Regions from separate parts of the Acidaminococcus sp. AM33-14BH genome, predicted to be linked through region 1. Evidence: riboswitches for the same ligand, from Rfam matches in the RefSeq annotation. Region 1 holds a riboswitch; the other holds the start of a gene.
What was found. A riboswitch is a leader RNA that binds a small molecule or an ion and turns the genes downstream of it on or off. The one in region 1 is predicted to bind ZMP and ZTP.
Positions count from the first base shown of each region.

Region 2: another riboswitch for ZMP and ZTP. It lies ahead of DW817_RS07905 (phosphoribosylaminoimidazolecarboxamide formyltransferase); the one in region 1 lies ahead of DW817_RS00390 (OFA family MFS transporter).

Region 1 covers NZ_QTNG01000001.1:61,541-78,082, reverse strand. Annotated here, with positions in the region: gene DW817_RS00410 (PhoH family protein) at 1-808, opposite strand, end outside; gene DW817_RS00405 (peptidylprolyl isomerase) at 822-1,391, opposite strand; tRNA gene DW817_RS00400 (tRNA-Val) at 1,577-1,653, shown strand; ZMP/ZTP riboswitch at 1,763-1,844, shown strand; gene DW817_RS00390 (OFA family MFS transporter) at 1,957-3,177, shown strand; gene DW817_RS00385 (C-GCAxxG-C-C family protein) at 3,234-3,620, opposite strand; gene larA (nickel-dependent lactate racemase) at 3,735-5,036, shown strand; gene DW817_RS00375 (hypothetical protein) at 5,074-5,262, opposite strand; gene DW817_RS00370 (fumarylacetoacetate hydrolase family protein) at 5,421-6,281, shown strand; gene DW817_RS00365 (lactate dehydrogenase) at 6,362-7,321, opposite strand; gene DW817_RS00360 (carbon starvation protein A) at 7,910-9,574, shown strand; gene DW817_RS00355 (PolC-type DNA polymerase III) at 9,654-10,268, opposite strand; gene DW817_RS00350 (AEC family transporter) at 10,426-11,352, shown strand; gene ligA (NAD-dependent DNA ligase LigA) at 11,413-13,446, opposite strand; gene pcrA (DNA helicase PcrA) at 13,459-15,711, opposite strand; gene DW817_RS00335 (ATP-binding protein) at 15,816-16,542, shown strand, end outside.
Region 2 covers NZ_QTNG01000010.1:26,398-42,939, forward strand. Annotated here, with positions in the region: gene ttdB (L(+)-tartrate dehydratase subunit beta) at 1-350, shown strand, start outside; gene DW817_RS07870 (YadA-like family protein) at 779-4,357, shown strand; gene hemW (radical SAM family heme chaperone HemW) at 4,638-5,777, shown strand; gene hrcA (heat-inducible transcriptional repressor HrcA) at 6,002-7,048, shown strand; gene grpE (nucleotide exchange factor GrpE) at 7,061-7,642, shown strand; gene dnaK (molecular chaperone DnaK) at 7,688-9,547, shown strand; gene dnaJ (molecular chaperone DnaJ) at 9,570-10,754, shown strand; ZMP/ZTP riboswitch at 11,516-11,594, shown strand; gene DW817_RS07905 (phosphoribosylaminoimidazolecarboxamide formyltransferase) at 11,635-12,810, shown strand; gene DW817_RS07910 (MATE family efflux transporter) at 12,908-14,251, shown strand; gene DW817_RS07915 (ImpB/MucB/SamB family protein) at 14,377-15,813, shown strand; gene DW817_RS07920 (hypothetical protein) at 15,806-16,204, shown strand; gene DW817_RS07925 (LytTR family DNA-binding domain-containing protein) at 16,210-16,542, opposite strand, start outside.

The sequences.
Region 1 (16,542 bases):
GCAAGTCCACCTGGGAATCATCCCCTGTCACAACAAGCTTGGAGCCAAAGCCAAAACGGGTAAGGGCCATGCGCATCTGCTCAGCCGTCGTATTTTGGGCCTCATCGATGATGATGAAGGCATCGCTCAACGTCCGTCCGCGCATATAGGCAAGGGGCGCCACTTCAATGGTTCCCCGGGTCAAATACTTCTGGAAGGATTCCATGCCGAGCATCTCGTAAAGGGCGTCATAAAGGGGCCGCAGGTATGGATCCACCTTTTCCTGCAGGTCCCCGGGCAAAAAGCCCAGTTTTTCCCCTGCTTCCACAGCCGGCCGCGTGAGGATGATTCGCTCCACTTCGTGGTTCTTAAGGGCCTTGACCGCCATAGCCACGGCAAGGTAGGTCTTGCCCGTTCCCGCCGGTCCTAACGCAATGGTCATTTGATTTTCCCCAATGGTCTTGAGGTACTGCCATTGGCCCAGGGTCTTGGCCTTGACCTGTTTTCCCCGGTAGGTCGTAATGACCGTATCCGTATAAAGCTGATGCAGGGCCTCTTCCTTGCCGTCACGAACCAGCTTCAGCGTGTATGTCACATCATGGGTCGTAATGGGCAGCCCTTGGCGATAGAGATAGAGCAGTTCCGAAAAGGCTCGTTCCATCCGCCTGAGCGCCGCTTCCGTCCCGGTAAGGAGCAGTTCATTGCCCCGGGGGATAATCCGGCACTCCGGATCATCCATCAGTTTCAGGTATTCATCATTTTTCCCCAGGACAGCCACCATTTCCCGATTGTCCTTAAAAATCAGCTTCTTTTCCAGCGTTTCTGGCAACCCGATTTCCTCCTTAGCCTTTTACAATCTTGATTTTCTTGATAACAACGGGCGTCACTGGCCGGTCATTGGCGTCCGTTTTAACCTTACCAATCTTTTGGACTACATCAAGTCCTTTGACGACGCGGCCAAAGACAGCATGATGATCATCCAGCCAGGGCGTCTTCTCCAGGGTAATGAAGAACTGGCTTCCACCTGTATCAGGGCCAGCATTTGCCATGGACAGGATGCCCGGTCCATCGTGACGCAGATTCTTTGAAAATTCATCTTTGATGGTATAGCCCGGTCCGCCCGTTCCATCGCCTTTGGGATCGCCGCCTTGGATCATGAAGCCGTCAATGACGCGGTGGAAAGTGAGTCCATCATAGAAACCAGATTCCGCAAGCTTTACAAAATTGGCACAGGTCTTGGGTGCCCCTTCTACGGCAAGGCGGACCTCAAAATTGCCGAGACTGGTCTCAAATTGGGCTGTGACAGGGCCCTTTAGGGCCGGTGCGTCCGTTCCAGCCGCTTTGCCGCTTTTGCCGCAGGCAGCCGTGAAAAGTGCCGTAATGACGGCAATCAGTAAGAACAGCTTTTTCATGGTCAATCTCCTTTACCAAAAAAAGGACCCGTGGGTCCCACTATGAAAGTCTTCGTCTTCCTTATTATATCTGTTTAAGGCAAAAAAATAAACATCACCGCCCCTTATGTCCAAATCCTTTTCCCCTGGGGGGAAAAAAAAGAGTTGACAAGACTCTTTCCTTTGGGTATACTAATATTCGTCTCGGAACTATAGCTCAGATGGTTAGAGTACCACGTTGACATCGTGGGGGTCACTGGTTCGAATCCAGTTAGTTCCACCACTTTAGAGATGAAGCCGCTCCTTGGGGGGCGGTTTTTTTTATCTTTTTTCTGAATTTCTTCTTGCTCCGTTCTGTCATACCTGCTATAATATTCGCATCACAATCAAATAAAGCAGTGCAGGACTGACGGATAAGTGGAATTGACCACGTGCTCTGCATTGTGTAACTTGCCGACCGTCTGGGCAGAGAAAAGCAGCCCGGACGGTCCTTTTTCATCCCGGCCTTTTCCTCTGCAGCCTTATGCTGCAGATTGGTCCGGGCCTTTTCTCTTTCTAGGGGAAGTTTTCCCAGAAAGGAAGCAACATGAGAAACCGCTCACTGATTGCACTGTCCGCCGTAGGCATTCACCTCTCCATTGGGAGCGTCTATGCTTTCAGCGTCCTTGTCCGCCCCATCATGGAAACCTTGGGGGCTTCTATGGGTGATGTCACTTGGACCTTTTCCCTTGCCATCTTGTTTCTTGGCATGTCAGCCGCACTCTTGGGGCGCTTTGTAGAAAAAATAGGCCCCCAAAAAAGTGGCCTCATGGCCGCCTTTTTCTTCGGAACGGGCCTTTTGGGTACGGCGTATGCCCTTTCCATCAGAAGCCTTTCCCTCCTCTATCTCTTTTATGGGTGCATTGGCGGCATTGGTCTTGGCACAGGCTACATCACACCCGTATCAACCTTGGTGAAATATTTTCCCCACCACCGCGGTTTTGCAACAGGTCTTGCCATCATGGGCTTTGGTTTTGCCGCTCTCATTGCAGCTCCCCTCATGCAGCAACTCACCCGCACGGTGGGCCTTACCCGCACCTTCTGCCTCATGGCAGGTGCCTACTCGGTCATCATGGTCCTTTGTGCCCTCTACCTCAAACCGCCCGTCCTGAAAAAGGAACATGACGCTGATTCCCAGTCCCTTACGGGAAAGACTGCATCAGAAGCCATGCATACCTGGCAGTTCCAAAGCCTCTGGTGGGTCTTTTTCATCAATATTACCTGCGGCATCGGCCTGCTTGCCGTCTTAAGTCCCATGGCCCAGGACGTGATTGGCATGTCAGCTCAGGAAGCAGCCGCTTTTGTGGGCATTATTGGCATCATGAACGGCGGCGGACGCATCCTTTGGTCCACCATTTCTGACCGGCTGAGCCGTCCTGTAACATACATTCTCTTTTTTGCCCTTGAGATCCTGGCTTTTTTCGCCCTCAGTGCCACCACCTCTTCCTTTGTCTTTAAAGGTCTTGTGCTCTTTATCATCAGTGCCTATGGCGGCGGCTTTTCCTGCATGCCGGCCTATTTGAGCGACCTTTTCGGCACCAAACAGCTAAGTGCCATTCACGGCCGCATCCTTTCTGCCTGGGCAATGGCAGGCATTGCCGGTCCAACTCTCATCTCCTTTTTCTATAAGCAGACAGGCACCTATGCATCGGTGCTCATTTTCTTTGCCGTTCTCTTCATCCCGAATCTCATCATAGCCATCCAGCTCAAGGGTAAAGGGTTTGAACAGAAAGAAGTCCCCGCCCTCGACTCCCTGGAAACAAAATGAAGGCATGAAAAAAGCAGCCCTGAAAAGGCTGCTTTTTTTATGGGCTGGATGGGGCTTTAGGCGGAAAGGATGGCGTCCAGCCGCTCTGCCATGTGGATGACCAGCCCATCACAATTGACCTTCTTTGTCACGCCTTCCTGAGCGGCTTTCATAAGCAGTTCCGTGCAGGCCGTGGTCCCGTGGTCACGGGAAAAATCCTGGAGCAGGGCCATGGCCTTTTCCTGGGGAATCCCTGCAAGGGACAAGATCATAAGGCCGGCGCTCACCACACCGCACGTACCGCCGTGCATCATACCGCCGCCATAGTTTGCGCCCATGGCAAAGGCCCGCTCGTCACTGACGCCGAGGACATCGGAAAAAGCGACAAAAAGGGATTGGGCACAATTATAATGAATGGGTTCATCGCTTTCGCGAAGCATTTTGGCTTTTACAACGTGATTCATGGATCACTCCTCCTTTGTACAGGCCCCATTATACCCTATTTGGGTATCAATTGAATAGAGGGCTGGGGCAAAAGGTGATATAATAAGGACCATCTAAAGAAAGGAAGACATCCTATGGCTGAAAAAACCATTCATATTCCCTACGGAAAAGGCGAGGCCACGCTGACGCTTCCTCAAGAGCGGATTGGTTCCATCCTTGTGCCGCGGCACCATGCCGCCCTTTCCATAGACGATGCCGTGACGGCCTGTCTGCGTCACCCCACTGCTTCTCCCCCCCTGCGTGAGATGGTAAAAAAAGGAGCCTCCGTAGTCATTGTAACGGCGGATATTACCCGTGCCTGGAACCATTCACGGGATTTCATGCGGCCCCTGATCAACGAACTCAATGAGGCAGGCATCCCCGATGAGGATATTTCCATCGTTTTTGCCCAAGGTACGCACCGAGCCCAGACCCCTGATGAGGACATAGCTGTCGTCGGAGAAGAAGTCGCCCGCCGGATCCGCCTTTACCAGCACGACTGTCACGACCGGGAAAACCTTGTCCTTGTGGGGATCACGTCGCATGGAACCCCAGTTGAACTCAATCGCCGTGTTGTCGAAGCGGATTTCGTCATCGTGGCCGGAGGGATCATGCCTCACCTGTTTGCAGGCTTTGGCGGCGGACGAAAAATGATCCTTCCCGGCGTTGTCAGTTGGGAAACAATCCAGAAAAACCACGCCCTCGCCCTTTCAGATACCCCGGGGGAAGGCATCAATCCCCTTACGGAGGGCCGGTCCTTGACGCACAATCCCGTCCATCAGGATATGCTGGAAGGCATGGAATTCTGCCGGCCTGATTTCCTGCTGCACTCCCTCATCAATGAACGGGGCGAGGTCTGCGGATTTGTCAGCGGCGATCCTTACGAGGCCTGGCTTGAAGGGACGCAGGAGGTGCTCAGCAATGACGCGGTTTCCTTTACCCAAAAAGCAGACCTGACCATTGCTGGTGCCGGCGGGTATCCCAAGGACCTTTCCCTCTACCAAGGCTGCAAATGCTATGAGCCAGCCCGGGACGTAACCAAAAAGGGTGGAATCATCATTGCCCTAATCGAATCACCGGACATCAAGGAACCACAAATCTTCTGGGACAGTTTCCGCTACAACAGCCGCCTTTCTATGGAAAAGGCCCTGCGGCAGCATTTTACCATTCCCTTTTTTGTCGCTTATTTTCTCTACACCCTGGCAGAGGACTATACCCTTTACCTTGTGACCAAGAAAGAAAACTTTGAAGCTGTCCGCCGCATCCACCAGATTCCCACAAGGACGCTGGAAGAAGCCTATGAAAAAGCCAAAGCCCAGCTCCTTTCAGAAGGAAAGACAGACTTTACGGTCAATATCATTCCCAACTGCGGCACGGTCATTCCCCTTGAACGCTGACAAAAAATCCCTTCCGGATGACCTGGAGGGATTTTCTTCATTCATAATGGTTCAGGATATTGCGGACCCGTTCCTTCTTGCTCTTGGGGACCTTGTTTTCATAGTTGCGGAAATTGTTTTCCCGGTGGTCCGTTGAATAATCCGCATAATCAATTTCAAAATGGGATTCATAGCTCCGATTATAGTCACCGTGCCCATCATCACATTGATAGATCAGTTGCTCCATAGGACCCTCTTCTTTCCATAAATCAATTTCTCTGCTATTCTATCACAGCCAGCCGCCTTGAGAAAGAGAAATTTCTAAGTAAAAATCGTCTGAATTCTCTAGAAATCAAGATAAAAAAAGGTACAATAAAGGAAGTACCCTACAGAGGAGTGATTCCCGTGAAAATTGTAACCATGTTAAATGACGGGCAGGAGCAAGTCGGCATCCTGTCTGAAGACGGTAAATCTGTCATTCCCGCCAACAAGTATGCCGATATGCCCGACCTCATGGCTCACAGCGATTTCGAGGAACTGCTTGCCATCAGCCGCATGGGAGTTGCCGCCGTCCCCATAGAAAGGGTCAAGATCCTGGCACCCATTACGGAACCGGCCAATGACATCATCTGCCTGGGAATCAACTATGCCTCCCACGATGAGGAATTGCCGCAGGAATACACGGAAGAAAAGATCCAGAAGCGGGACGTGCCCGTCTACTTTTCCAAACGGGTCACGCGCTGCGTCGATCCTGATGGAGCCATCGACGGTCATTTCGATATCGTCAGCAAACTTGATTACGAATGTGAACTTGCCGTCATCATCGGAAAGGACTGCAAAGATGTAAGCGAGAAAGAAGCCCCGGACTATATCTTTGGCTATACCATCCTGAATGATGTCACGGCCCGGGATGTCCAAACGGCCCACAAGCAGTGGTACTTTGGAAAAAGCTTGGACCACTTTGCGCCCATGGGACCTGTCATCGTTACGGCAGAAGAGTTTGCCTTCCCGCCGCAGCTCACCATTACATGCCGCGTAAATGGTGAGCTGCGGCAACAGGACAATACAAGGAACCTCGTTCACAGCATTGCCTACATCATCAGTGAACTCTCCCACGGAATGACCCTGCGCTGCGGCACCATTATTTCCACGGGTACACCAGCCGGCACAGGCGTCGGCATGAACCCGCCCCAGTATCTAAAGCGCGGCGACGTCGTCGAATGTGAGATCGAAGGCATCGGCGTCTTAAGAAATACCGTCAAATAGCGGTCCAGCAAGAACAACCGTCACGCTAAAGACATGAAAAAGCTGTCACCTTTTTTTGGTGACAGCTTTTTTCGTTCCCCTCATTCGGCTTTTTTCCAAATGGATTCGGCTTTTTTGATGTTTTCCCGAATAGCCGTGCAGCACGTCTTGAATTCCTTTTTCTCCGTGTCCGTGAGAGAAAGTTCAACAACCTTTTCCACGCCATTTTCACCAACCACGGCAGGTACACCTGCAAAGATACCGTCTTCGCCATATTCACCGCGAAGGGGCGCGCTCGTTGCCATGATATGCTTTTCATCGCGCAGGACGTATCCGGCAAGGGTCGTTGCCGTATACGCAATGCCGTATTCCGTGCAGCCCTTGCCCACGTAGGTCACCCAGCCGCCTTTGATGGTCTTTTCCTTGATGGCATCATGATCAAAAACGAAACGGGAATCATCCTTCAGTTCTTCAAGGCGTTTGCCGCCGAACTGGATGACGGACCAAGGCACCATCTGCGCGTTGCCGTGTTCGCCCATCATGTAGGCCGTAATGGATTTATGGTCAAGGCCGGTCTGCTGGGAAATGGCACTTACCAGTCGCGACGTGTCAAGACCCGTCCCCGTCCCAAAAACATGGCCCGCAGGCAGACCGCTCAATTTGGAAATGAGATCGGACACCACATCACAGGGATTGGTGATGTTGATGAAGATTCCCTTGAAGCCCCCCTTCATGATCTTGGGAATGAAGTCAGCAACTTGAGCCACCGTAAAGTTCATTTCCGTATCCCGGTTATGGGTAACCAACAGATCAATTTTCCCAATGGCATTGATGATGATATCGCAGTCGCCCAGTTCTTCATAGGAAGCCATGGCATACTTGACATGATGGGGCATGAACATGGCCGCATCCATGAGATCCTGATGCTCACTGACAAGCTTCTTTTCATTGATATCACAAAGTTTGACAAGGTCAGCCGTTCCCGTGACTCCTAACGTATAGGCAACATGGGCACCAACATGGCCCAGACCAACAACACCTACGATTCGTTTCTTCGGCATGCTACCACTCTCCTTCTTCTTACAAGTATATTCTATTGTATCCTCTCTGTGCAAAAAAGCAACCTTTGTTCTCATTTTATTTTGTATAATGAATCATTTTCGCTAAATTTTCCACATAAGTCTCTTCATTCTGAACCATATACAATCCTTTTTATTCCTTAAGTACGTAATAAACAGTACATTTTGTATTTATACACCTAAAAAATTTATGAACAATTACCAGTTATTTTCACACCTTATTGATAAAAAGATAACATTTCTATATTTTTATTGTTGATTTAAAAAATAAGCGTTTCATCTCATAGGATTTTTTATTTTTTCGTCTGCAAAAGTAAAATTTCTTTCAATTCCTATTTCCCTCAATGTACGTTTTCACGAATACGTCCATTCTAAAAAGACTTTATCGCCATATTTTGTGTTCTTTTTTGTAACTTCATAACAGAATAGCTGTATTTTACCACTTATTTTTAAAATTTATGTTGACAATTTTGTATACAAGTGATAAATTATGGCTCTGTAAACACTCATCACCCCCTCAATCCCAGCATTCATGCGGGACTTGAAATTTTTGGAAAGGAAGTGGCTATGATGAATGGATTAACCTTGGTTTGTATTGCAATCGTCATCTTTGCGTTTGCCTACCTGTTCTACGGCCGTTGGCTCGTCAAGACCTGGGGCATCGAGCCCGATGCCAAGACGCCCGCCTATCGCTTTGAAGATGGCCGCGACTTTGCGCCGGCTTCCCGGTTTACGGTCTTTGCCCATCAGTTTTCTTCAATTACGGGCGCAGGCCCTGTCACGGGCCCGATTATTGCCGCTATGTTTGGTTGGGTTCCTGCATTCTTATGGATTATTGTAGGCGGCATTTTCTTCGGCGCTGTCCAGGACTTTACGGCCCTTTATGCTTCAGTCCGCAACGACGGCAAGAGCATGGGCAAGATCATTGAACAGTACGTTGGCAAGACGGGCTGCAAGATGTTCCTCCTGTTCAGCTGGCTCTTCTCCCTCCTTGTCATCGCTGCCTTTTCCGACATCATGGCAAGCACGTTCAATGGCTTTTCCAAGACGGGCGAACTCTTGGGACCAAATGCAGCTGCTGGCTCCATTTCCACCCTCTACGTTTTTGTCGCCATGGTGTTTGGCTGGGCCGTTCGCCGCTTTCATATCGGCGGCGTCAAAGAAGTGATTCTGGCCCTCATCTGCATGGTTGCCATGATTGCTGTAGGGATTGCCAATCCGTTTTTTGCCTCCCGCACCAGCTGGCTCTATGCAACCTATGCCTATTGCTTCATTGCTTCTGTCCTTCCCATGTGGCTCCTTATCCAGCCTCGTGATTATCTGAGTGTCTTCCTGCTCCTTGGCATGATCCTGGCAGGCGTTGTCGGTATTCTTGTCGGTAACCCCACCATCAATATGCCGGCTTTTAAAGGCTTTACGGTAGCAAATAGGCCCCTTTTCCCCATCCTTTTTGTAACCATCGCCTGCGGTGCCGTTTCCGGCTTCCACAGCCTGGTTTCTTCCGGTACTTCTTCCAAGACCATTTCCAATGAAAAGGATATGCTTCCTGTTGGCTATGGCGCTATGCTCATTGAATCCGTCCTGGGGGTTGTTTCCCTCGTCATTGCCTGCTCCGTTGCAGTCAACGGGGCCCTGCCGAAAGCAACGCCCTTTGCCATCTTCGGGTCTGCCATCGGCCGTTATTTCTCTATCTTCGGGATTCCGCCCTATGTCAGCAACTGCATCGTGACCATGTGCATCTCCGCCCTTGCCATGACGACCATCGACGCTGTCACCCGCATCGGCCGCATGATGCTCCAGGAACTGCTGAGCGAATATGACAGCAGTGCTGCGAAATTCCTTTCCAATACCTATGTGGCAACGATTGTTACCTTGATCCCGAGCTACCTGCTCTGCCTCGGCGGATACCTCAACATTTGGCCGCTCTTTGGGGCTGCCAATCAGCTGCTTTCCGCACTGGTCCTCATTGCCCTTGCTGTCTTCCTGCGTACGACAGGCCGCAAGAGCTGGATGCTCTACATCCCCATGACCTTCATGTTCGTTGTCACCATGAGTGCCCTCTGCCTGTCCCTTTACGGGATCTATGGCAAACTCATGGCCGGCACCTTCGTCCTTATGGTCGATGGCCTACAGCTTGTCGTTGCCCTTGCCCTCATGTTCCTTGCCCTGATGGTTGTCAAACACTGCGGAAAAGAGCTTGTGGGTGATACGGCAAAAAGTCAAACGGCACAATAAAAAAAGAAGGAGGCTGCGCCTTCCTTTACAGCAAAAGACCTAGATCCCGCGGACCTAGGTCTTTTTCTTCCTTGTGAAATTAACCTTGCTGCGTCTTGAGGCGCCAGAGTGCATCCAACACTTTTTCCGTAAGTTCACAGTCATCTACGGCTCGGTGATGGTTGCCCGCGATGCCAAAATGCTTGCAAAGGGCTTCCAGACTGTAGTGGGACAGGCCCGGCACAACGGTTTTGGCAAGCTTCTTCGTATCAAGATAGGGGTTATTCAAATGTTCCCCTGTTTCCCGGTAAATCCGGTCATAAAGGAAGTTGATGTCAAAATTGACATTGTGCCCTACCAAGGTATAGCCACCTAAAAAATCCCGCAGCCGCGGCAGGATCTCCCTAAAGGTCGGTGCCCCAACAAGGTCGCTGTCCGTAATGCCCGTCAGGTTCGTAATAAAAGGTGACAGGCTCTGGTACGGTTCCGGGGTCAGGAAGGTCTGGAAACGACCTGAAACAGTCCCATTGCGTACGTGGATAGCCCCAATTTCTATGATGGCACTGCGTGCCACGTCAAGGCCCGTCGTTTCAATATCAATGACCACGTAGGACAAGGGACGCACCAAGGTAAGCTTTCCCTTGCGGCGTTTTTCTTCCAGTTCTGCATCCCGCGGTGCCGGATTATCAAATAAGGAAAGGGAATAAGGTTCCATAGGAATCCTCCTTTCAAGTATCATTGGCAACATCCAAATCTTGGATGTTCTATTATATAGCATTTTGATAGGAAAGTAACGAGTTTTTGCAAAATTTCACAAAAGCACCTATAATGGTAAAAATTCATTCTTACGGAGGTGACCCTACTTGGCAATCGTGCCTCTTTTGTTTTCCCAGCTATCCTCCCTGCTCCTTATTGCCATCATCGGCTACGCGGCCGTCAAGAAAGGCATCATGAAAGCGTCCGAGTGCAAGCCCATTTCAACGCTCCTCATTTATGTTATCATCCCCTCGTCCATCATCAAGGCCCTGCAGCTTCCCTTATCGGAAGAAAAAGTCCATGGTTTTGGCATTGCCGTCATTTTTGCCATTGCAGTCCATCTTTTCTGGCTGGTTCTCACCACCTTCTTAGGCAAGGCAACGAGTCTTGATGGTACGGCGCGGGCCTCCTTGATGTACACCAATTCAGGAAACCTCATCTTTCCCCTGGTGGCCTCCGTTTTTGGTGAAGAATACGTCTTTTATGCCTGCATGTACAATGCCGTCCAACAATTTTTTATCTGGACCCACGGCATGGTCCTCATGAGCGGGGAACGCCGTGTCACCCTTCGGCAAGTGCTTCTTAACATCAACATCCTTTCCGTGGCCATTGGCATGACCCTCTTTTTCTTTCAAATCATACTGCCGCTGATCATCCAAAACACCATGGGCATGCTGGCCAGCATGATTGGCCCCTTGAGCATGCTCGTAACGGGCATGGTCATGGCTGAAAAGGACCTGTCCGGCCTTTTTCATTCAGCCAAGGTATGGCTCATCTGTATAGGCCGGCTTTTTCTTTTTCCTTTTTTTGTCACCCTCCTTGTCCTGGCAACAGGCTTCTTGAAGGCCCATCCAGAAGAACTCTTTTTGTTCCAGATTGGAATGCTGGCTGTCTGCGCCCCTCCGGCAACGCTGCTGACCCAATTTGCCGTCATGTTTAGGAAGGACGCCTTCCTTGCTGGCAGTGTCAACCTCATCAGTATGGTCCTGTGCGTCATCACCATGCCGCTCATGATTGCCCTCTTCACTTATTTAGCCGGCTGAATCCAATAAGAAAAGCTGCGGAGAAAGAGCTCTTCTTTCTCCGCAGCTTTTTTATCGGGCTTATTGCATGTCCTTATTTTCCAGGAGCCGCCGGAAGGCAGCTTCATCAAGGATGGTGACACCCAAGGACTGGGCTTTGGTATATTTGCTGCCTGGATCGGCCCCTGCGACAACATAGTCCGTCTTCTTGCTGACAGAACTTGTCACCTTGGCGCCCACTTCCTGAGCCATGGTCTGGGCCGTTGCCCGGTCGAGGGTGGGCAGGGTTCCAGTAAAGACCATGGTCTTCCCGTAGAAGGGATGATTCTCATTGGAAGCAGCCGTCCCCAGCATCTTCATATTAAGGCCCAATTCCTTCAGCCGTTCTATGTAATCCTGGTTTCCTGGATCGCCAAAATAGGTCACGACACTTTCGGCAATGACCGGTCCAATATCAGGAATCTGTGCCAATTCTTCCTGTGTTGCCTCCATCAGGGCATCCATGGTCTGGTATTTCATGGCAAGGGTCCGGGCCACCTTGGCCCCAACGTGGCGGATCCCGAGGGCAAAAAGGAGCTTATCCAGACTGTTTTCCTTACTGGCAGCAATGGCCCGGACAAGGTTATTGGCGGACTTTGCGCCCATGCGGTCAAGTTCCATGAGGTCATCTGCCGTAACAAGATAAAGGTCGCTCGGGTCCTTCACCAGATTCCTTTCCTGGAGCTGGAGCAGGACAGCAGGGCCGCAGCCATCGATGTTCATGGCGTCACGGCTGGTAAAATGGATGAGGCCTTCCCTGCCCAAGGCGGGACAGTGGGGATTGGTGCAGCGCACAGCGGCTTCTCCATTTTTTCGGACAACCGGCCAGCCACACTCCGGACATTCCGCAGGCATATGGAAAACCTTTTCCTCACCGGTCCGTTTTTCCACGGCGACACGCAGGACTTCTGGAATGATTTCCGCGGCTTTATTGATAATGACCCGATCACCGATGCGAATATCCTTTTCCGCAATGAAATCTTCATTATGAAGCGTGGCGCGGCTGATGGTGCTCCCCGAAAGCTTCACGGGATCAAGGACAGCCGTCGGTGTAAGGACGCCCGTTCGGCCCACTTGGATAACAATATCCCGCAGCGTCGTTTCCGCCTGTTCGGGCGGGAATTTATAGGCCATGGCCCAGCGGGGATCCTTTCCCGTGGCCCCGAGGATGTTCTGCTGCCATACGGCGTTGACCTTGACGACGACACCATCCGTGTCATAGCCAAGGCTCTTGCGGCGCTCACCGTGACGAGCAATGAGTGCGTTAGCCTCTTCAATGGTCGCAACCTTGGTCCGTCCTTCTGTCGTTGTAAACCCATAGGCCTCGAGGCGATCCATGGAATCATTATGCGTATCAAGGGCGCCCGTGCCAATGCCATAGGCAAAAAATGCCAGTGAACGCCTAGCCGTGACACGGGGATCGAGCTGACGCAAGGAACCGGCAGCGGCATTCCGGGGATTGGCAAATTCCGTCTCCCCTCTTTCCACCCGTTCCTCATTCAGCTTCAAAAAGGCATGACGGGGCATATAGACTTCTCCCCGCACATCAAGGAGTTCCGGTATGGGAACGCCAGGAAGCGAGGATAGGACCTTAGGGATATTTTTGATGGTCCGCACATTTTCCGTCACATTTTCGCCGACCATGCCGTCGCCTCGCGTCGCCGCTCGGACAAAGCGACCATTTTCATAGATGATGCTGCAGGCAAGACCGTCGATTTTCGGTTCCACCACATATTCTACCTTGGCGTCCTTAGGAAGGCCTTCATGGACCCGGCGGTCAAATTCCTCCATTTCCTCCGGTGAAAAGGCATTGGCTAAACTTAACAGCGGCGTAATGTGATGCACTTCCGTAAACCCAGGTTTCGCGTAGCCGCCGACATGCTGGGTCGGGGAATCCGGCGTCACAAGTTCAGGATATTCCGCCTCAATAGCCCGCAGTTGGCGCATAAGGCTGTCATATTCCGCATCAGTGATGGTGGGCATATCTTCCACATAATAAAGGTAGGAGTTGCGTTCCAATTCCTTGCGAAGGGCTTGGGCCTTTAGCAAAGCCTCTTGTTTTGTCATGATCGTCATGAGATTCGCCTCTTATACTTTCTGGATGACTTTGTATTTCGTTGAAAGGGCCTTGATGCCCGTACCGGGGAAGGCCACTTTGACAATCTGCCCATCAGCGTCGGGCTGGGCCGAGATAACCGTCCCCACGCCCCATGCCTTATGACGGACTTTATCGCCAGCCTTGAAGACTTCCAGCTTTCCATCCGGCACATATTCGGAGCGCCTGTCGCGCCGGTCAAGGATGCTTGCGCCGCGTCTTCTGGCAATGCTGCGAAGCCCTGACCCTTCTTCCTGCGGCCGATTTTCCCATGCCGCGCGCTGCGCCCCGCTCCCATCCTGCTGGCCGACAAGGGCCGTTTCAATAAGATGGCGGGGGATTTCTTCAAGGAAGCGGCTCGGCGGGAACATGACCGTCCGGCCGTACATCATGCGGCTCCGGCAGCTTGTAAGGAATAGTTTTTTCTTGGCCCGCGTAATCCCAACATAGCAAAGACGCCGTTCTTCCTCAAGCTTATCCGTGTCGTCAAGGGAGCGCTGACTCGGAAAAAGACCCTCTTCCATGCCGGCCATGAAGACAACAGGGAATTCAAGTCCCTTGGCCGAGTGGAGCGTCATCAGCGTCACGGCATCGCGGCTGAGTTTGGCATCATCGATATCGGAAACAAGGGCCACATGGTTCAGGAAATCCTCCAAGGTCTTTTCCTCCTCGTTTTCATCTTCCTGGAACTCCATGGCAATGCGCTTTAATTCGTCAAGGTTATCCATGCGGCCCCGAGCCTGTTCCGAGCCTTCCAGGAGCAAGGCATCCCAGTACCCGGTCTTTTCGAGGATATCCGTCATGAGCTGCTCCACAGGGACCGTATCAGTTTCCTTGCGAAGGCTTTCTAGAAGGGTACTGAAAGCAGTCACCTTAAGGAGACTCCGACCAAGGAGTTCACCAGCAGAAGGTGCCTTGAGGGCTTCATGCAGCGACAGTCCCGTTTCATTAAGGAGCATCTTGAGTTTTTCCACTGTCGCACTGCCAATGCCCCGTTTCGGTTCGTTGATGACCCGTTCCAAGGCCTGCTCATCACGGCCATTTACAAGGAGACGCAAATAAGCAAGCAGGTCCTTGACTTCCTTGCGGTCATAGAATTTCAAGGAGCCAACCATGATATAAGGAAGGCCATTTTTGATGAGGGTTTCTTCAAACATGCGGGACTGGGCATTGGTCCGGTAAAGGACCGCCATATCGCCCAGATGGAAATGAGCTTCGTCGCGCAGACGCCGCATATTATGGACCGTAAATTCCGCTTCATTGCGGTCGTTGAAAGCCTGAAAATAGGTGATCGGTTTCCCGTTCCCATTTTCCGTCCAAAGGTTCTTGGGCCGGCGGGCACTGTTATGTTCAATGACCGCATTGGCCGCGTCAAGGATAACCTGGGTAGAACGGTAATTCTGCTCGAGTTTATAGATCTTGGCATCGGGATAATCTTTTTCAAAATCAAGGATATTGCTGATATCCGCGCCGCGCCACCCATAGATGCTCTGGTCAATATCGCCGACGGCACAAAGGTTGTTTTCCGGGGCACTGATGAGTTTGGCCAGAAGATACTGCACATGGTTCGTATCCTGGTATTCATCGATCATGACATACTGGAACTTATGCTGGTATTTTTCCCGCACGTCCCTGTCATGCTGCAGCAGGTCCACGGAAAGGAGCAGGAGGTCGTCAAAATCAACGGCGTTGTTCTGACGCATGCGCTTTTCGTATTCAAGATAGATCTCGGCCACTTTCTTGGCATGGAAGTCATCGGCCTTCCTGGCAAAAGCGGCACCGGAAAGCTGTGCATTCTTGGCATTTGAAATGACCGACATCACCGCGCTCAAGGGGTAGAACTTTTCATCCATCTTGAGATCCTTCAAGATGCCCTTCAGGACATTCTTGCAGTCCGTCGTATCATAAATGGAAAAGCCTGTCCCATAGCCGTAGTGGGACAGATGCTTGATTTCCCGGCGCAGGAGCTGGTTGCAGAAACCGTGGAACGTATAGAGCCAGACATCTTTGGCAAGGGGACCAACAAGCTTATCCACGCGTTCGCGCATTTCCTTGGCCGCTTTGTTCGTAAATGTAATGGCAAGGATGCTGTAAGGAGGGACCCCTTTTTCCAAAAGATAGGCAATCCGTGTCGTCAGGGCCTTTGTCTTGCCGCTTCCGGCACCCGCCAAAATTAAAATAGGCCCAGCCACATGTTTGACGGCTTCAGCCTGCTGAGTATTGAGCGATGATAATAAATCTTCCATTTTTTCCTCACAATTCGTCTAGAATTTGCTTTATTATTCTAACATGTCCGCTCTATTTTTGCTATAATAGAAGAATCCTTTTCCAGGAGTGTGAACATCATCTCATGAAACACGATGCGTTTGTCCCCGCCAGCGACCTTACAAAACTGTGGCGGGCCCTGATTGAATTCAATATGATTGAAGAAGGGGATAAGATTCTCATCGGCCTTTCCGGCGGCAAGGACAGTATGTTCCTTACAGCGGCCCTAGCCGAGATCCAAAAACACAGTCCCCGCCATTTTGACCTGTTGTGCTACACCATGGACGGCATGTTTGCCGAAGATTTTCCCAAAAAAGAACTGGAAGACTTCTGCCGCACCTACGGACTCACCCATTATTCGGAGCAGGTCAATGTCGAGGCCCTCTGGGGCCATCGGGGCAACACCCCGTGCTTTTCCTGTGCCTACTTCCGCCGGGCCGCGATGAACCGCAAAGCCCGCGAACTTGGCTGCAGCAAGATTGCCCTGGCCCATCACAATGATGACGCCGTGGAAACCTTGATGCTGAATCTCTTCCAGTCGGGGCAGAACAAGACCTTCCTGCCCGTGACCCATCTTTCCCGCAGCGGCATGACCGTCATCAGGCCCCTGCTTTTTTACCGGGAAGCGGAAATCATTGCCATCGGCAAAAAGATTGGCCTTCACCCTTTGGCCAATCCCTGCCCCTATGACGGCAAGACCCAGCGCCAGGATATGAAGGAACTGGCTCGGCGTCTTGAAAAAGAAATTCCCCATTTCTATGACCACATGGCCTCGGCCCTGCGTCATTCCGATAAAGAGGAACTTTGGCCGG
Region 2 (16,542 bases), on a different contig from region 1:
TTGAAAAGGCCTTCATCAAGGAAACGGGCGTCAAGTTGATTGTCGGTAAAGGCGGCATGGGGGAGGGGACCCAGGAAGCCTGCAAGGAAGATACTTGTATCTTCTGCGTTTTTCCGGCTGGCTGCGCCGTTGTCAGTGCTGTCAATTTCAAGCAGATCATTGACCGTAAGTGGGAAGACTTGGGGATGCCGGAAACCCTGTGGACCAGTGAAGTCGATACCTTAGGGCCCTTGATTGTCGCCATTGATACTCACGGGGACAACCTTTTTGAAGAAAATAAGAAGAAATACCGTAAAACGGCGGAACAGGTCTATGCTGAAATCAGCAAGCAGGTTGGGTTCATAAAGTAATCAGGTCGTTCCCTAACTCAGTAAGTCTCTGAATCAATCGGCCATTTTCTTACGAATTTGTAAGAAAATGGCCGATTTTTATATATAAATTAAATGAGTAATTCGTTTAAAGTGAAAGTTGTATTCTATGAATATAATCGATTTTTAAACATGATTACCAATAATATATATATTATGAATCTATTTTATTTAAAAAATATTATTGACATATAACAAAATTCCTTATAGAATGATCAGACATGAATAAGAATATAGATATAAAAAAGAAACTAAAATAATTAGTTATCATTAAAATGCATAATATTCTGTAAATAATAAACTTAGTTTACGAAACGATTCATTATGCCTATTTTACAATTTGAAAAGAGAAAAAATGGATAAAAGAGAAAAATACCATGGGGGACTGAAGGAAAACAAGGAGGAGATCGATGAGAGGGACAATGAGCTTGCGTAAAAAGATTGCTATCTTGACCATGGCATCTATGACCGTATGGGGAGTGACCGCGCTTTTGCCTTTTAATCAAGGCAGGATTGTGGGAAATGTGGGGTACGCCGCGGAAATCACGCCGGAAAAACAGGTCTCGATGGATTATAAGACATCAGGCGGTACGACTGCCCAAACAACGGGAGATCTATACTATGCTTTCATTGATTCAACCAATTCATGGTGGGGCCACGCAGGGCAAATCTTTGTTACTGATAGCGGCAGCATTGGAACCGCAACGGCACCTCTTGCGCTATACGGACAGGTCCTAGGCGGCCAATACAATACGGCCAGCGGAAATTATTCCGTTGTTTTAGGGGGATCGGGAAATACGGCCTCTGGCGTTTATTCTGTTGTTACGGGCGGCGCCAATAATATAGCTTCAGGGAGAAACTCCATTGTTGTAAGTGGTTCCACCAATACGGCTTCAGGGGAAAATGCGTCTATTATGGGCGGAAATACCAATACAGCAAGCGGCACCAACAGCACAATCATTGGAGGCTCAAATAATAAAAATGGTGCGGCAAACGGGATCATCATTGGTGGGAATCAACACGAACTGACGAGTGGAACGGATACTGTATTTGTTGGCGGAACGGTAAACAAGTCTTCAGGGAATGCTAACCAGTCCGTTCTGATTGGGGGAACAAAAAATACCGTTGGAGGAAGACAGGCGGGCATTTTTGGCGGAACCTATAATATGACAGCAGGTACGCTGACTTCTGTTTATGGCGGGGCCAGCAATACGGTGTCCGGAACGGGGACTGCCATTTTAGGCGGCTGGTCTAATGCTGCAAGTGGGCTCTATTCAGTTTTGGTAGGGGGAGAAAAAGGGGCTGCTCAAGGACAATATTCTGTTGCCCTTGGCGGTGCTTCAACCGCAGATACGGCAAAAGATGCCGTTGCAATTGGCATCGGTGCGTCAGCAAATGTTGAAAAAGGGGTTGCCATCGGTGCAGGCGCCGTGGCCACGGAAGCAGGAACCATTTCCGTCGGACATAACAAAGGTGATAAATATTATCAAACATCGTATACAGTGAACGGGGGAGGAACCGTAAAGGAACAGACTTATAGCAGCAACCTTTATAATCGCTTGGTCAATGTAGGATACGGTAAAGATGGTCACGATGCGGCAACCATGGATCAGCTGACAAAAGTTTCGGCAGGCGATCGCATCAGTGTAGCAAGCGAAACGGACCAAACGACAGGGGCTGCCACTTACAAGATAAGCGTCAACAATGATGGTGCTGTTGCTTCCGGCGATGCGAACCTTGTGGCGGGCGGCACGGTCTATAGCGAAGTGCGGCCTTCATCTGATGGGACCTATGTCAAGACGGCAAGCACGACGGGTGATAACCTTTTGGCCCTTGATGGACAGGTGAAGAGTAATGCCGACAACATCTCCACCAATACGTCGAACATTGCGAGCAACGCGACAGATATTAGGAACCTGAAAGATCTTTCCAATATTACAGCTGACGGACAAACGGTCATCAAGAAAGCTGCTGTAGGGGCCGTCACAGTAAAAGCCGGCGACCGCGTAGAAGTGCAGATGGAAAAAGCGACGGACGGTTCTTCCGTTACGTACACTGTCTCTGCAAAGAATGATGGTAAGGTCGCAAAAGACGACGCAAACCTCGTCTCCGGTGATACCGTGTATAACGCCATTGAGGATGCCAAAAATGCCATCGATACTGACATGGATACGAAGGTCAGTAACAAGGCCGATATTGATGCGTCGAACGTCGGCAAGAACCTCAAAGGGGACGATGGCTCGACGGCTGCTTCGGATGATGCCATCCAGCAGAACCTCAACGCTTGGGGCAGCGCCGTTGGTACGGGCACCATTGATAAAAATAATGGCCAGCTTGTAACGGGCGGAACGGTCTATACGGAAGTGCGTCCGAAGGAAGATGGCACCTATGTCAAGATGGCGAGTACCACTGGTGACAACCTCCTTGCCCTTGATAAACAGGTGGGTACTAATGCGAAGAACATTACGGACCTAACGAATTTGACGAACATCACCGATGCCGGTAAGACGGTCATCAAGAACCTCGCCAAAGGCACCATCGATATGGAAAATGGGTCCTATACGACTGTTTCCTCCCGTGAGGTGGATGGGGTGAAAACCTTCAAGGTCGATGTGGCCAGTGACGGCAAGGTCGAAGAAGGGAACAGCGGTCTTGTGACGGGCGATACAGTCTACGATGCCCTAAATAAGGCTTCGCAGGATACAAACAAAAATCTTGACAAGAAAGCTAACATCGATGCTTCGAACATTGGCAGCAACCTCAAGAACGCCGACGGAACGGCCGCTTCCGAAGAAGACCAGAAGAAGAATGCCGAAAGCTGGGGAAAGGCCATTGGTACGGGCGAGGTGAAAGAAAGTGACAACCGTCTTGTGACGGGCGATACGGTGGCAAAAGCCATCAAGGATGAAACCCGCGTCAGCGAAGACGGCACCTACGTCAAGAAGGATGCAACTGCAGGAGAGAACCTGAAGAACCTTGATGACCAGGTGAAGAGGAACACAGACAATATTACAAGCATCAAGAACATCACCGATAATCTGGACAACAATTATGCCAAGACGGATCTTTCCAACGTTACGGATGAAGGAAAGACGACAATCAAGAACCTTGCCCAGGATGCGGTGAAGGTCGTCAATGGGAAGAACACGACCGTAACGACGAAGACGGAGACAAATGGCAACATTTCCTATGCCGTTAACGTTGATGACAGTGCCATCAAAGATGTCATGAAAGAGGACATGGATAAGAAGGCCGACCGCGATGCAGGAAATCTCACGGATTCCGATGTTACAAGCTGGCAGAAGAAGCTTGGCACGGGCGAATCCCAAAGCGGTGACCATCGGCTCATCAGCGGCGACACTCTCTATAACGCTCTTAAAGAGGTGGATGGAAATACCCTTATGAAAACCGATGGCGTGACCATCAATATCGATCAGACTGGGACGGCAAAGACCATCGATGTTCGTGGTAAAGATGGTGTCACGAGGACCATTACCGGAATTGCCACAGATCCAAGCGATCCGACGAGTGCAGCTAATGTGGATTATGTTGATCACCGCGTAGAGAGCCTCAATAGCCGCATGACCCACGAAGTGAGCCGTGCTGGCGCTGGCGCAGCCGCCCTGGCAGCGCTCCATCCCCTGGAATGGGATCCGGACAGCAAATTTGAATTTGCTCTCGGTTATGGTCACTATAAAGCGGCCAATGCAGCGGCCCTTGGCCTGTTCTACCGTCCGAATGAAGATGTCATGTATAACCTTGGCGGCACCCTTGGCAACGGCGATGCCATGATGAGTGGCGGTGTCACTTTCCGCTTTGGCACAAAGGGCCGGAAGCCAAAGGCTAGTCCGCTTGCCATGCAGCAGACCATCATGGACCAGAACGCCAAGATTGAACATCAAGATGAAATGCTGAAAATCCAGGCAAATAAAATTGATAGTCTTGAAAAAGAACTCCTCGACCTGAAACGCCTGATCACGCAAAAGTAAGCGTAAGAAAGGCTGCAAAGCATCGCTTTGCAGCCTTTTTCTGATTACGCGGCTTCAAAAGACGTGTGTACGTTGAAAAAGTAAAATCGTGGGCGACAAAGTAGATGAGCCCATATGGGACGAGGATTGTAACCCCCTTCCTCTTTCATAAGCTGGGCGCAGGAGATGACGACACGTTATTTTGGAGAAGCGGAGCGATTTTGCTCTTGAATAAAAATATACCCTTCTACCTTCTCATCCATGTTACAATAACCCCATCACACATAAAGGAGTCTTCCAAATGCATCCATGGGAAGCCTATCAAGGCATTTATCTCCATATCCCTTTCTGCCAGCATAAGTGCAGTTACTGTGATTTTATAAGCTACCAGGGGCAGGATGGGGCGGCACGCGCCCGCTACGTCAAGGCTCTGATCAGGGAAATCAGGAGCTATGATGCCCCCCTTCCTGTAAGCCGCGGCGCGACAGTCTATGTTGGCGGCGGTACGCCCAGCCTGCTATCCTTGGAGGAACTCGCCGCCATTTTCCATGCCCTGAAGGAAAAAGGCTATCTCCATTCGCCGCGGGAAGTGACCTTTGAAGCCAATCCGGGAACTGTCGATGAAGCCTACCTTAGGGGACTGCGAGCGTTGGGGGTGGACCGCCTGAGCCTTGGCATCCAGTCTCTAGAGGACAGCGAACTGCGCCTCATGGGCCGTACCCATACAGCGGATGAGGCGCGGCACATTATCCTTCTCAGCAAAAAGGTGGGGTTTACACGTCTGTCCTGTGACCTTATCTATGGATATCCGACGCAGACGGCTGCAAGCGTCGAGGCATCCTTGACGGAACTCATGGCTCTGGGACCCAGCCATATTTCCATCTACGGGCTTTCCGTTGAACCGGGGACCGTCCTTTCCCATAATCTCCGACAAGGGCGCTGGATCCTTCCCACAGACGATGAGACGGGTAACATGTATGACCTCATCATGGACCGCCTCGTCAAGGGCGGCTACGAGCGCTACGAGATTTCCAATTTTGCCAAAGCAGGTGACAAGTCGCGGCACAACCTTGTCTATTGGCACTACAATCCCTACCTTGCCTTTGGCGCCGGAGCGACGCGCTTTGACGGCAGGACACGGGAGAACAACCCGGCTTATCTTGCGGCCTACGAAAGAGGAGAGGCACCGGAGATAGAATGCCTGTCACCTGCCGTCCAGCGGGAAGAAATGATCTTCATGAACCTACGTACCGTAAGAGGCCTCTCCCTCCTGGATTATGAAGCCCGCTTTGGGCGCTCCTTTGCCCTTGATTACGGGCCTCAGATAGAGAACCTCATCCATAAGGGATGGGCCAAATGGGAGGATGGTCATTTTTGTCTCACGCCCCTTGGCATGCAGTACGGGAACCTTGCCTTCGAAGCCTTCATCACAACGGACTGACACCTCACACCATGAAGGGAACGCGAGCAGCCAACACCAAGGACAATACCCCAGCGGAGGCCCTTTTCCATAGGCTTTTTCCCGCATGGGGCCTTCTTTTTTGAGGCTTTTGCTTTTTGTAAATTATTTTTCGGGAAAGTATTGACATTTTGACTAAAGAGGTGTATCTTAACCATTAGATGTTAGCACTCTAAAGTTTCGAGTGCTAATAATCAGGGAAAGAGATGATTACAGTGCTGACCGAACGACAAAAGAAAATACTTCAACTCGTCATTGATGATTACATCGAGACGGCCGAGCCTGTAGGATCCCGTACAATCGCTCGGAAATATAATCTTGGTATCAGTCCGGCGACCATTCGAAACGAAATGTCCGATCTGGAGCTCCTTGGATTCTTGGAGCAGCCCCACACATCGGCAGGACGGATTCCTTCCGCGGCGGCGTACCGCCTCTATGTGGATTCCCTTGCTGGTGAAGGATCCCTGACCCTATCATCGAGCGATATGGCGCTCATCAACAATTGGTTCAGGCAGCGGGTGCATACCATTGACGACATCTTCCAATCCACGGCCAAGATCCTGTCCCGCATGAGCAAGAACGTATCCGTCGTCCTTGCAAACAAGGACAGCGAGGCTACGTTCTCCTACATGAAGTTCCTGCCCCTCAACAAGGGTCAGGCTATCCTGTGCATCGTCACGGAAGAGGGAAATGTCGATCATGGCGTGGTGGAAATCCCCAGCGGAGTAAAAGAAAGTGAGCTGGACCAGATTGCCCAGCGTGTTTCGCAGTACCTTAATGGACGCAAACTGAATGATATTTCGCAGGAGCTCCTAGCAAAGGTACGGGAAATGCTTGCCGGGGACAAACGGCTGTATGCATCCATCGTAAGCCGTATCAAGAAGGTCAAGGCCGGCCAGCAGGAGGACAAGATGTTCCTTGGAGGAACCAAACAACTCCTGGGACAGCCTGAATTCAAGGATACGGAACGGATGCGGGAACTCTTGGGCGTCCTTGAAGAAGAACAGATGCTCAAGGATATGCTAAAGGCCAGCAGTGACTCGGGATTAAGGGTCACCATTGGCAGCGAGAATAAGTTCTCCAGCATCCAGGACTGCAGCATGATCCAAGCGACCTACCGCCTGAATGGCCAGGTCGTTGGGACCCTTGCCGTGTTGGGACCTACCCGTATGGAATACCGCAAGGTCATTTCTGTGATGGATTATCTTCATCACTACCTGAAGGTGGTCATGAATAAAATTGATGAAAAATAGGGAGGACGTACGGTGAACGAAGAGACAAAAGATCCAAAACAACAAGCCGCCGAAATGAGTGCTGACAAAGCGGAAGCAGCAAAGGCCACGGAGGCTGAGGAAAAAAACGCAGAACCGGCAGATGGTACGCCTGATCCCAAGGATCAAACGATTTCCAAGCAGCAAGAGGAAATCGATGAGCTTTCCAATCGGTTGCTTCGTCTGCAGGCCGACTTTGATAATTTCCGCAAGAGAAATACGGAAGAACGGGAACGCTTAGGCCGTTTCGTAACGGCTTCAGTGGTCCGGGAATTCCTGAAGGTCCTCGATAATTTTGAACGCGCCGAGGCCAGTGTGGAAAAAAACCATGATGCCGAGTCCATCTTAAAGGGCATGGCTATGATCCACAAACAGTTTGAAAAGGCCCTTGAAACCCTGCATATCGAAGAGATTCCTGCTGAAGGCAAGCCTTTCGATCCGCAGATCCATGAGGCCGTTATGCAAGGCAGCAATCCCGACCTGCCTGATGACAGCATTGATATGGTCCTTGAAAAAGGTTACCGGATTGGTGATGATGTCATCCGTCACAGCAAGGTAAGGGTTGTCCATAATTAACTGAAGTGAGAACCAGCAAGTTAGTTGCATGAGGAGGAATTTATAATGAGCAAGATCATTGGTATTGACTTAGGGACTACGAACTCTGTTGTCGCCGTGATGGAAGGCGGCGAACCGACTGTTATTACGACCCAGGAAGGCGGCCGCCTTACTCCGTCCGTTGTCGGTTTCACAAAAAATGGGGAACGCCTCGTTGGTCAGCTGGCAAAACGTCAGGCTGTTTCCAACCCGGAACGGACCATCAGCTCCATCAAACGTCACATGGGCACGAAGTATACCGTGACCATTGATGGCAAGGACTATACGCCAGAACAGATTTCCGCTATGATCCTTGAAAAAATGAAGGGGGACGCGGAACGTTATCTCGGCGAAAAAGTCACGGAAGCGGTCATTACTGTACCGGCTTACTTCAACGACTCCCAGCGTCAGGCTACGAAGGACGCCGGCCGTATTGCTGGTCTTGATGTCAAGAGAATCATCAACGAACCGACGGCGGCTGCCCTTGCTTATGGCATTGATAAGTCCGATGACAAGACCGTTCTCGTTTACGACCTTGGCGGCGGGACCTTCGATGTTTCCATTTTGGAACTGGGTGATGGCGTCTTCGAAGTTAAATCCACGACCGGTGATACCCATCTGGGCGGCGATGACTTCGACCATCGCATCATGGATTGGATGACCGATGAATTCAAGAAACAAAACGGCATTGACCTGACAGGTGATAAGATGGCCATGCAGCGGATTCGTGAAGCGGCTGAAAAAGCCAAGATTGAACTGTCCAGCATGATGACAACCAATATCAACCTGCCGTTCATTACGGCTGGTGCCAATGGCCCGCAGCATCTTGACATGGATCTTACTCGTGCCAAATTTGACAGCATGACGAGTGACCTTGTTGACCGCACTATCCAGTGTGTTCATACGGCCCTCAGTGATGCCAAGATGACCGTCAATGATATTGATAAGATTCTCCTTGTTGGCGGTTCTTCCCGTATCCCTGCTGTCCAGGAAGCCATCAAACGCGTTCTCGGTAAGGAACCGGCTCACGGCGTCAACCCTGATGAATGCGTTGCTGTCGGTGCTGCCATTCAGGCCGGCGTACTGGCTGGTGATGTCAAGGACGTCCTGCTTCTTGACGTAACGCCGCTTTCCCTTGGGATTGAAACCATGGGCGGTGTCTTCACCCGGATCATTGACCGCAACACGACCATCCCAACCTCCAAGAAGCAGATCTTCTCGACGGCTACGGATAATCAGCCTTCCGTTGACATCCATGTTCTCCAGGGCGAACGTGAAATGGCAGCCGACAACAAGACCCTTGGCCGTTTCGAACTGAGCGGTATCCCCGCTGCACCGCGGGGCGTGCCTCAAATCGAAGTTGCCTTTGATATTGATGCCAACGGTATCGTGAACGTAAGCGCCAAGGACCTTGGCACGGGCAAGGAACAGAAGATCACCATTACCTCTTCCGGCAGCCTGAGTAAGGAAGAAGTTGACAAGATGGTGAAGGAAGCTCAGGCCAACGAAGCTGCCGACAAGAAACGCCGTGAATCTGTTGATGCAAAGAACCAGGCCGATACACTGATTTATCAGGCTGAAAAGACCGTCAAGGATATGGAAGGCAAGGGTCACGATGACAAAATCAAGAAGGTCCAGGAAGCCATCAATACCTTGAAGGAAACCATGAAGGGTGACGATGTAGATAAGATCAAGGCGGATACGGAAGCCCTCCAGAAACCGCTCTATGAACTGTCTGCTGAACTTTATAAACAGAACCAGCAAAATGGCCAGAACGGTGGCACTGCCGGTGCTGATGCCGGTGCTGGCGCCGGGGCTTCCTCTGACAATAAGAAGAACGATGATGACGTCGTAGACGCCGAAGTCGTAGATGACGACAAAAAATAATCGTTCCTAGAGGGAGATACTGATGGCAGATAAAAAAGATTATTATGAGGTCCTGGGCGTCGACAAAAGTGCGTCGCCTGAGGAATTAAAAAAAGCATATCGCAAGCTGGCTCGTAAGTATCACCCCGATCTCAACAAGGATAATCCTGAAGCAGCCGATAAATTCAAGGAAGTCAACGAGGCCTATCAGGTTCTGAGTGACCCGCAGAAAAAGGCCGCCTATGATCAATATGGTCATGCCGCTTTTCAAAATGGCGGTCCTGGTGCCGGGGGCAATCCCTTCGGCAGTGGGTTTGGCGGTTTTAGCGGTAGCTTTGGCGGCGAAGGCATGGATGATATCTTCAACATGTTCTTCGGCGGTGCAGGCGCAGGCGCGTCCCGTTCCCGCCGGGCTGATCGCGGTCCCCGTCAAGGCGCGGATTTGCGGGCTGACCTTGAAATTACCTTTGAGGAAGCGGCCTTTGGGACGGAAAAGAAAATCCGCCTGAACCGCGAAGAGGAATGTGAGCACTGCCATGGAACGGGAGCCGCCGAAGGCAGCCATCCTGAAACCTGTCCTGATTGTCACGGGACGGGGGAAGTCCGGGTTACGCAAAATTCCATTTTTGGTCAGGTTGTTAATGTCCGTACCTGTTCGAGATGTCATGGGACGGGTCAAATCGTTACCAATCCCTGCAAACACTGCCGTGGAACAGGCCGCGTAAAGCAAAAACGCGTCATTACGGTCAAGATTCCAGCTGGCGTTGACAGCGGTTCGAGACTCCGTGTGGCAGGCGAGGGTGAAGCGGGGATGCGCGGCGGTCGAGCCGGCGACCTGTATGTCTATCTCTATGTAAAGAGCCATAAGTTCTTTGAACGGGATGGGACGACAGTCCTGTGCGAAGTGCCAATCAGCATTGTCCAAGCTGCATTGGGTGCTGAAATCAAGGTGCCGACTCTTTATGGTCAGACCACCATCAAGGTGCCTGAAGGAACCCAGCCCAATCGCGTCCTGCGCATCAAGGGCAAGGGCATTCCGAACCTGAGAACGGGTGTAAAGGGTGACCAGCTCATCCAGATCAAAGTTGTTGTGCCGACGAGACTGAGCGATGCACAAAAAGAAGCACTTCGCAAGTTCGCCGATGCCAGCGGCGAAAGCATTAACCCAGAAGAAAAAAGCTTTTTCAATAAAGTGAAGGATTTCTTCGATAAAAAGGATAAGAAGTAAGAAGGGGACCGTGGGAAGCCACGGTCCTCTTTCACTTTCGTTTTTTTTATTTGCTCTTTGCGAATATGGCTCAGATGGGTCCTGTTGCGAGGAGTTCCCGCTTTCACCGACGATGGCGCAATAGCTGCAACCACTTTTCTAAAACTTCCGTGTTGCTTCCATATACATGGTTCGCATGAGGCTCTGATTGGTTCAGAGGCCAGGAAAAATCCTTAGGTTGATAAAGCCGCACACGCATTTCCGTGTTGCCAGGAAGTCTGCGTCTTTATGACAACGCAGATGGGCCGAAATGGGTCTCAGGCGAATCATGATTCGTCTAAAAACCGAAAAAAATCCAAGAAGTGGCTCGCCCGCCGAAGGCATTTACTCGGCGCGATTTCTGCGCCGAGTAAAAAAAGGGGAGGTTAGGAAAGGATGCGCTCAAGCGATCGCTATCCTCAAACGTGGGACGGTCCATTGTACGATAGGCCCTGAGGCCATTGTTTCCACAAAACCTTTTTTAATCAATGGCCTCACGTACTTCATCAAATCAGCCCGATTTTTGGGCTGATTCAAAAGGGAATGACGAAGGCATATTTCAGGCGACTTTAACATGAAATTGCGTATCAAAATATGCTGCGATGCGCCATGACTTCATTGCCAACTCATGAATCTTGAAAAGGGCAATGAAGACTCCCTGTGTAGAAAATCGGCGCGATTTGTGCTCTGCCCCAAAATACCCGACATTGACACCCCTGCCCCTCCCATATTATAATGATCCTATCAGATCATGTAACTGACGGAAGTGGGGGTACCCACAGGGAGCATGATCGCAGTGAGCCGACCGTCTGGGCGAAAAGGGCCCGAGGTTGGCTTTTTTCTATATGAGGGAGGAATGAAGATGAAGGAATTCGAATTAAAGTATGGCTGCAACCCGAATCAGCTTCCAGCGAAACTTTATATGAAAGATGGCAGTGACCTGCCGGTTACGATTTTAAATGGCCGCCCTGGCTATATCAATTTCCTGGATGCCCTCAATAGCTGGCAGCTCGTCAAGGAGCTCAAGGAAGCTACCGGTCTTCCGGCTGCGGCGTCCTTTAAGCATGTCAGCCCTGCCGGGGCTGCGGTGGCCCAGCCGCTGACGGAAACGCTGCGCAAGGTCTATCATCTTGAGGGGTATGAAATGTCACCCCTTGCTTCCGCTTATGCCCGTGCCCGCGGTGCGGACAGGATGAGTTCCTTTGGCGATTTCGTGGCCCTTTCTGATGTGTGTGACGTAGCGACGGCAAAAGTCCTTCAGCACGAAGTCTCAGATGGCGTCATTGCTCCAGGCTACGATGACGAGGCTCTTGCCATCCTCAAAACAAAGAAAAAGGGTCGCTACAATGTCATCCAGATTGACTCGAACTATGTTCCTCATGAAATGGAAACCAAAGAAGTCTTCGGTGTCACTTTTGAACAGCGCCGCAATGCGGACTCCATTGGAAAGGACTGCCTCCAAAAAATCGTCACAAAAAACAAGGAGCTTCCCGAAGGGGCCCAACGGGATCTTCTCATTGCCCTGATTACCCTTAAGTATACCCAATCAAATTCCGTCTGCTACGTCAAGGACGGACAGACCATCGGCGTCGGTGCCGGACAGCAGTCCCGCGTCCACTGTACGCGCCTTGCTGGCGACAAGGCCGATAAATGGTGGCTCCGTCAGTCACCGAAAGCGCTCAGCCTGCCCTTTAAGCCTGATACGCCGAAGCCGGTCCGGGATAATACTATTGATGTCTATCTTTCCGACGACGATGATGACGTCCTTACTGACGGAATCTGGGAAACGCTCTTTACAGAAAAGCCGGAACGCATGACGCGGGAAGAACGTAGGGCGTGGATTGCCCAGAACAAGGATGTTGCCTTGGGGTCCGATGCTTTCTTCCCCTTTGGCGACAATGTAGAGCGTGCCCATCGCAGCGGCGTCCGCTATATCGCCCAGGCTGGCGGTTCCATCCGTGATGACCAAGTCATCGAAACGGCTGATAAGTACGGTATCGTCATGTGCTTTACGGGCCGCCGCCTGTTCCACCACTAAGGCACGGCGTGTGGTAAGGAGAACGCCAGGTTCCTCACGGGAAGGCTGAGATACCTTCCCGGTGGGGGCCTTCTTTTTGTTTTTAGGAGCGTGTTTTATGGCTGTCAATGCCCTTTCGGGGAGTGTTTGGAAGAGCCTTGTTTCTTTTTCCATTCCCTTTGTCATTTCCTATTTCCTGCAGACCCTTTACGGGATGGCAGACCTTGTTATCATCGGCCAGTTTGAAGGACCGGCGAGCATTACGGCCGTTGCCGTCGGCAGCCAGATCATGCATATGGTGACCGTTGTTCTTGTGGGGCTTTCCATGGGGACGACCATTGCCATTGCTCGAGCTGTAGGGAAGGGAGAAGCAGAGAAGGTGAGCTGCACCATCGGGCAGACGCTGCTCATTTTTGGTATCCTTTCTGTGGTCCTTGCAGGGTTCTTGATTAACTTTCTTCCCCGTATTGTGGACATCATGGCAACGCCGCCCGAAGCCGTCAGGGGGACAAAACACTATCTTTTTATCTGCTTTTTAGGCATTCCCCTTATTACGGGATACAACCTCATCAGCTCTATCTTTCGGGGTCTTGGCAATTCCCGGACACCGACCTATTTTGTGGCCCTTGCGGCCGTCATCAACCTGACCCTTGATCTCCTTTTCATGGGGCCTTTTGCTATGGGACCCTTGGGGGCTGCTTTAGGAACGACCATCAGCCAAGGTGTCAGCGTCCTTGTCGGCGTTTTTGTCATGAAGCGCCATCCCATGGGACTTGGTCTTTCCAAAGCGTCCTTCGTCCCTTCGGGCTCCCTCATCCGTGAAATCCTCGGCGTTGGCATTCCCATTGCCGTCCAGGATGCGTTTATCCAGATTTCTTTCCTCATCATCACCATGATTGCAAACCTGCGCGGCGTGACGGACGCAGCGGCTGTCGGCATTGTGGAAAAAATCATCAGTTTCCTCTTCCTTGTCCCATCTTCGCTCCTTTCGGCTGTTTCTGCCCTCAGTGCCCAGAACCTTGGTGCGGATAACCGCAAGCGGGCCCGCGCCTATCTTTATGATGCCATCAAGACGGCCGTGTTCTTTGGCCTTTCGGTGTCCCTTTTGATACAGGTCATGGCGCCGCGTTTTGTGGGTCTTTTCACCTCTGATGAGGCGGTCATTGCATCAGGTGGACCCTATCTGAAAGGATACATCTTTGACACAATCTTTGCGGGAATCCATTTTTCTTTTAGCGGCTACTTCTGTGCAGCTAAAAAATCCATCTATTCTTTTCTCCACAATCTTATCGCCATCGTCCTTGTGAGGATTCCTTTCGTCTATTTGGCATCCCGGGCCTTTTCCGATTCCCTTTTTCCGATGGGCCTTGTGACCGCTTCGGGGTCCCTTCTTTCTGTCCTGATTTGCTACTTCCTGTTCCGCCACTTGGAAAGGGAGAGGACCGAAGTGTTACAAAACTGAATATCAATTTGGATATCACGCAGCCCTCTTTCGGAAGTTCCTAAAGAATTTCTGGAAGAGGGCTGTTTTATTCAGTGAAGTGTGCTATAATAAATAGCGAACAAATGTTTATGAAGGAGGCAATCATGAAACTGCGCTATTATATCTGCATCGATCTCAAATCCTTTTATGCCTCCGTAGAGTGTGTGGACCGGGGCCTTGATCCCCTTGATACGTGCCTTGTCGTTGCCGATAAGAGTCGCTCGGATCGGACCATCTGCCTTGCTGTATCGCCGCCCCTAAAAAAACGGGGAGTCCCGAGCCGGCCCCGCCTTTTTGAAGTGATCCGCAAAGTCGATGAAATCAATGCCCTGCGCCGCAGCAAGGCGCCCCAGCGTTCTTTCCGGGGGATGAGCCATTTTGATTCACAGCTTAGGCATCATCCGGAAAAAGCGCTTTCTTATATTGTCGCCATGCCGCGCATGCAGCGCTATATCGAAATGAGTCGGGACATCTACGGCATTTATCTGCAGTACATTGCTCCTCAGGACATCCATGTCTATTCCATTGATGAAGTCATGATTGATGCCACGCCGTACCTTTCGACGTATGGCATGACGCCCTATACCCTTGCCATGACCATGATTCGCGACGTCTATCAAAAAACGGGCATTACGGCAACGGGCGGTATTGGGACGAACCTCTATCTCAGCAAGGTGGCCATGGATATCGTAGCAAAAGCCTTGATGCCCGATCCCTATGGGGTACGTATTGCTTTTCTTGATGAAACCGCCTACCGCAGGACTTTGTGGGGCCATCAGCCCCTGACGGACTTTTGGCGTATTGGCCCCGGTTCGGCCCGGCGTCTTTCTGCTCATGGCCTTTACACCATGGGGGATATTGCCCGCCTCAGTCTTTCCGATGCCTCCCTTTTGTATGATTGGTTTGGCATCAATGCCGAGCTGCTCATTGATCATGCCTGGGGGTGGGAATCATGCCGTATGAGCGACATCAAGCGATATATCCCCAAAGCCTCCAGCCTCGGCACAAGTCAGGTCCTGCCCAAGCCCTATTCACCGGAAAATGCCCGCCTGATTGCATGGGAGATGACGGATGAACTCATCTTGGACCTTGCCCGCAAACGTCTTGTGACTGATGAGGTGGCCATTACCATTGGCTATGAACGGACGCAGCCACAAGGTTTTTCCCGGGACCTGCCACCATCAGGCCGCAGTCATGGCTCGGCTCGTCTTGCTGGATGGACCCATGCCGGACAGCCTATCATGGCAAGCATGATGGCGCTTTATGACCGCCTTGCCCATCCCTATCTATGGGTGCGCCGGATGAGTGTCACTGCGGTCCATGTGCGCTCCCAGGACATTCAGGACCCTGTTCGGCAAGGGTTCCTTTTTGCCGAGCAAACATCCCTTCTTGATGGAGATCCACGGGAAGCACGGCTTCAGGAAGCGGCCCTTGAGGTCCATCGCCGATTTGGCCGCAATGCCCTTGTCAAGGGGCGCAACTTATGCAAAGAAGCCATGACCATTACCCGTCATGGTCAGATTGGAGGTCATCATGCCTGATCCTTATGCTGCAATCTTGGATCATCCCTATCCATTTGGAATCCCTCGGCCCCGTATGCCCCGGCTCCAGCGCGCGGCCCAGTTTGCGCCTTTTGACGCGCTGACGGGCTTTACAGAAACCATCATGGAACGGGCCCATTACACGGATCAAGCCGCAGAGCTTGACGAAGCGCAGCGGGAACAGCTCGACCAAAAGACCCGTTTTCTCATGGACCGGATAGGGGAGCGCCCTTATGTGACCCTTCATTATTTTGAACCGGACGGGCGCAAGAGCGGCGGCGTCTGCCGAACGGTGTCAGGCCGCCTCTATCGCATTGATTTATCAAGGCAGGCGTTTTACCTTGAAGACAAGGCACCAATCCCTGTTTCCCAGATCCGCGACATCGAGTGAAAGCCCTAGAGCAGGGACGACTCCATGAGAAGCTTCAGGTAGTGCCGCATGGGCGCCATTTTATGCTTGCTTACAGGCAGAACCGTGCCATCTTGGAGGATCAGGGAGTCGGACTGCAGGCAGCTGATGAACTTTGTGTTTACGATGAAGCTTTTATGGATCCGTTCGAAGGGAAATCGCCGAAGCCGCGTCTGTAGGTTCTTGAGTGTATCCCGGCAGGCGTAGCTTTTTTGCGTAGTGTGGATAAAAAGGGAGGAGCGGTTGGCTTCAAAAAAGGTAATATCGGAAAGCCGAACCTGATACATACTTTGGTCCGATGAAAAGATAAAGAACCGGTT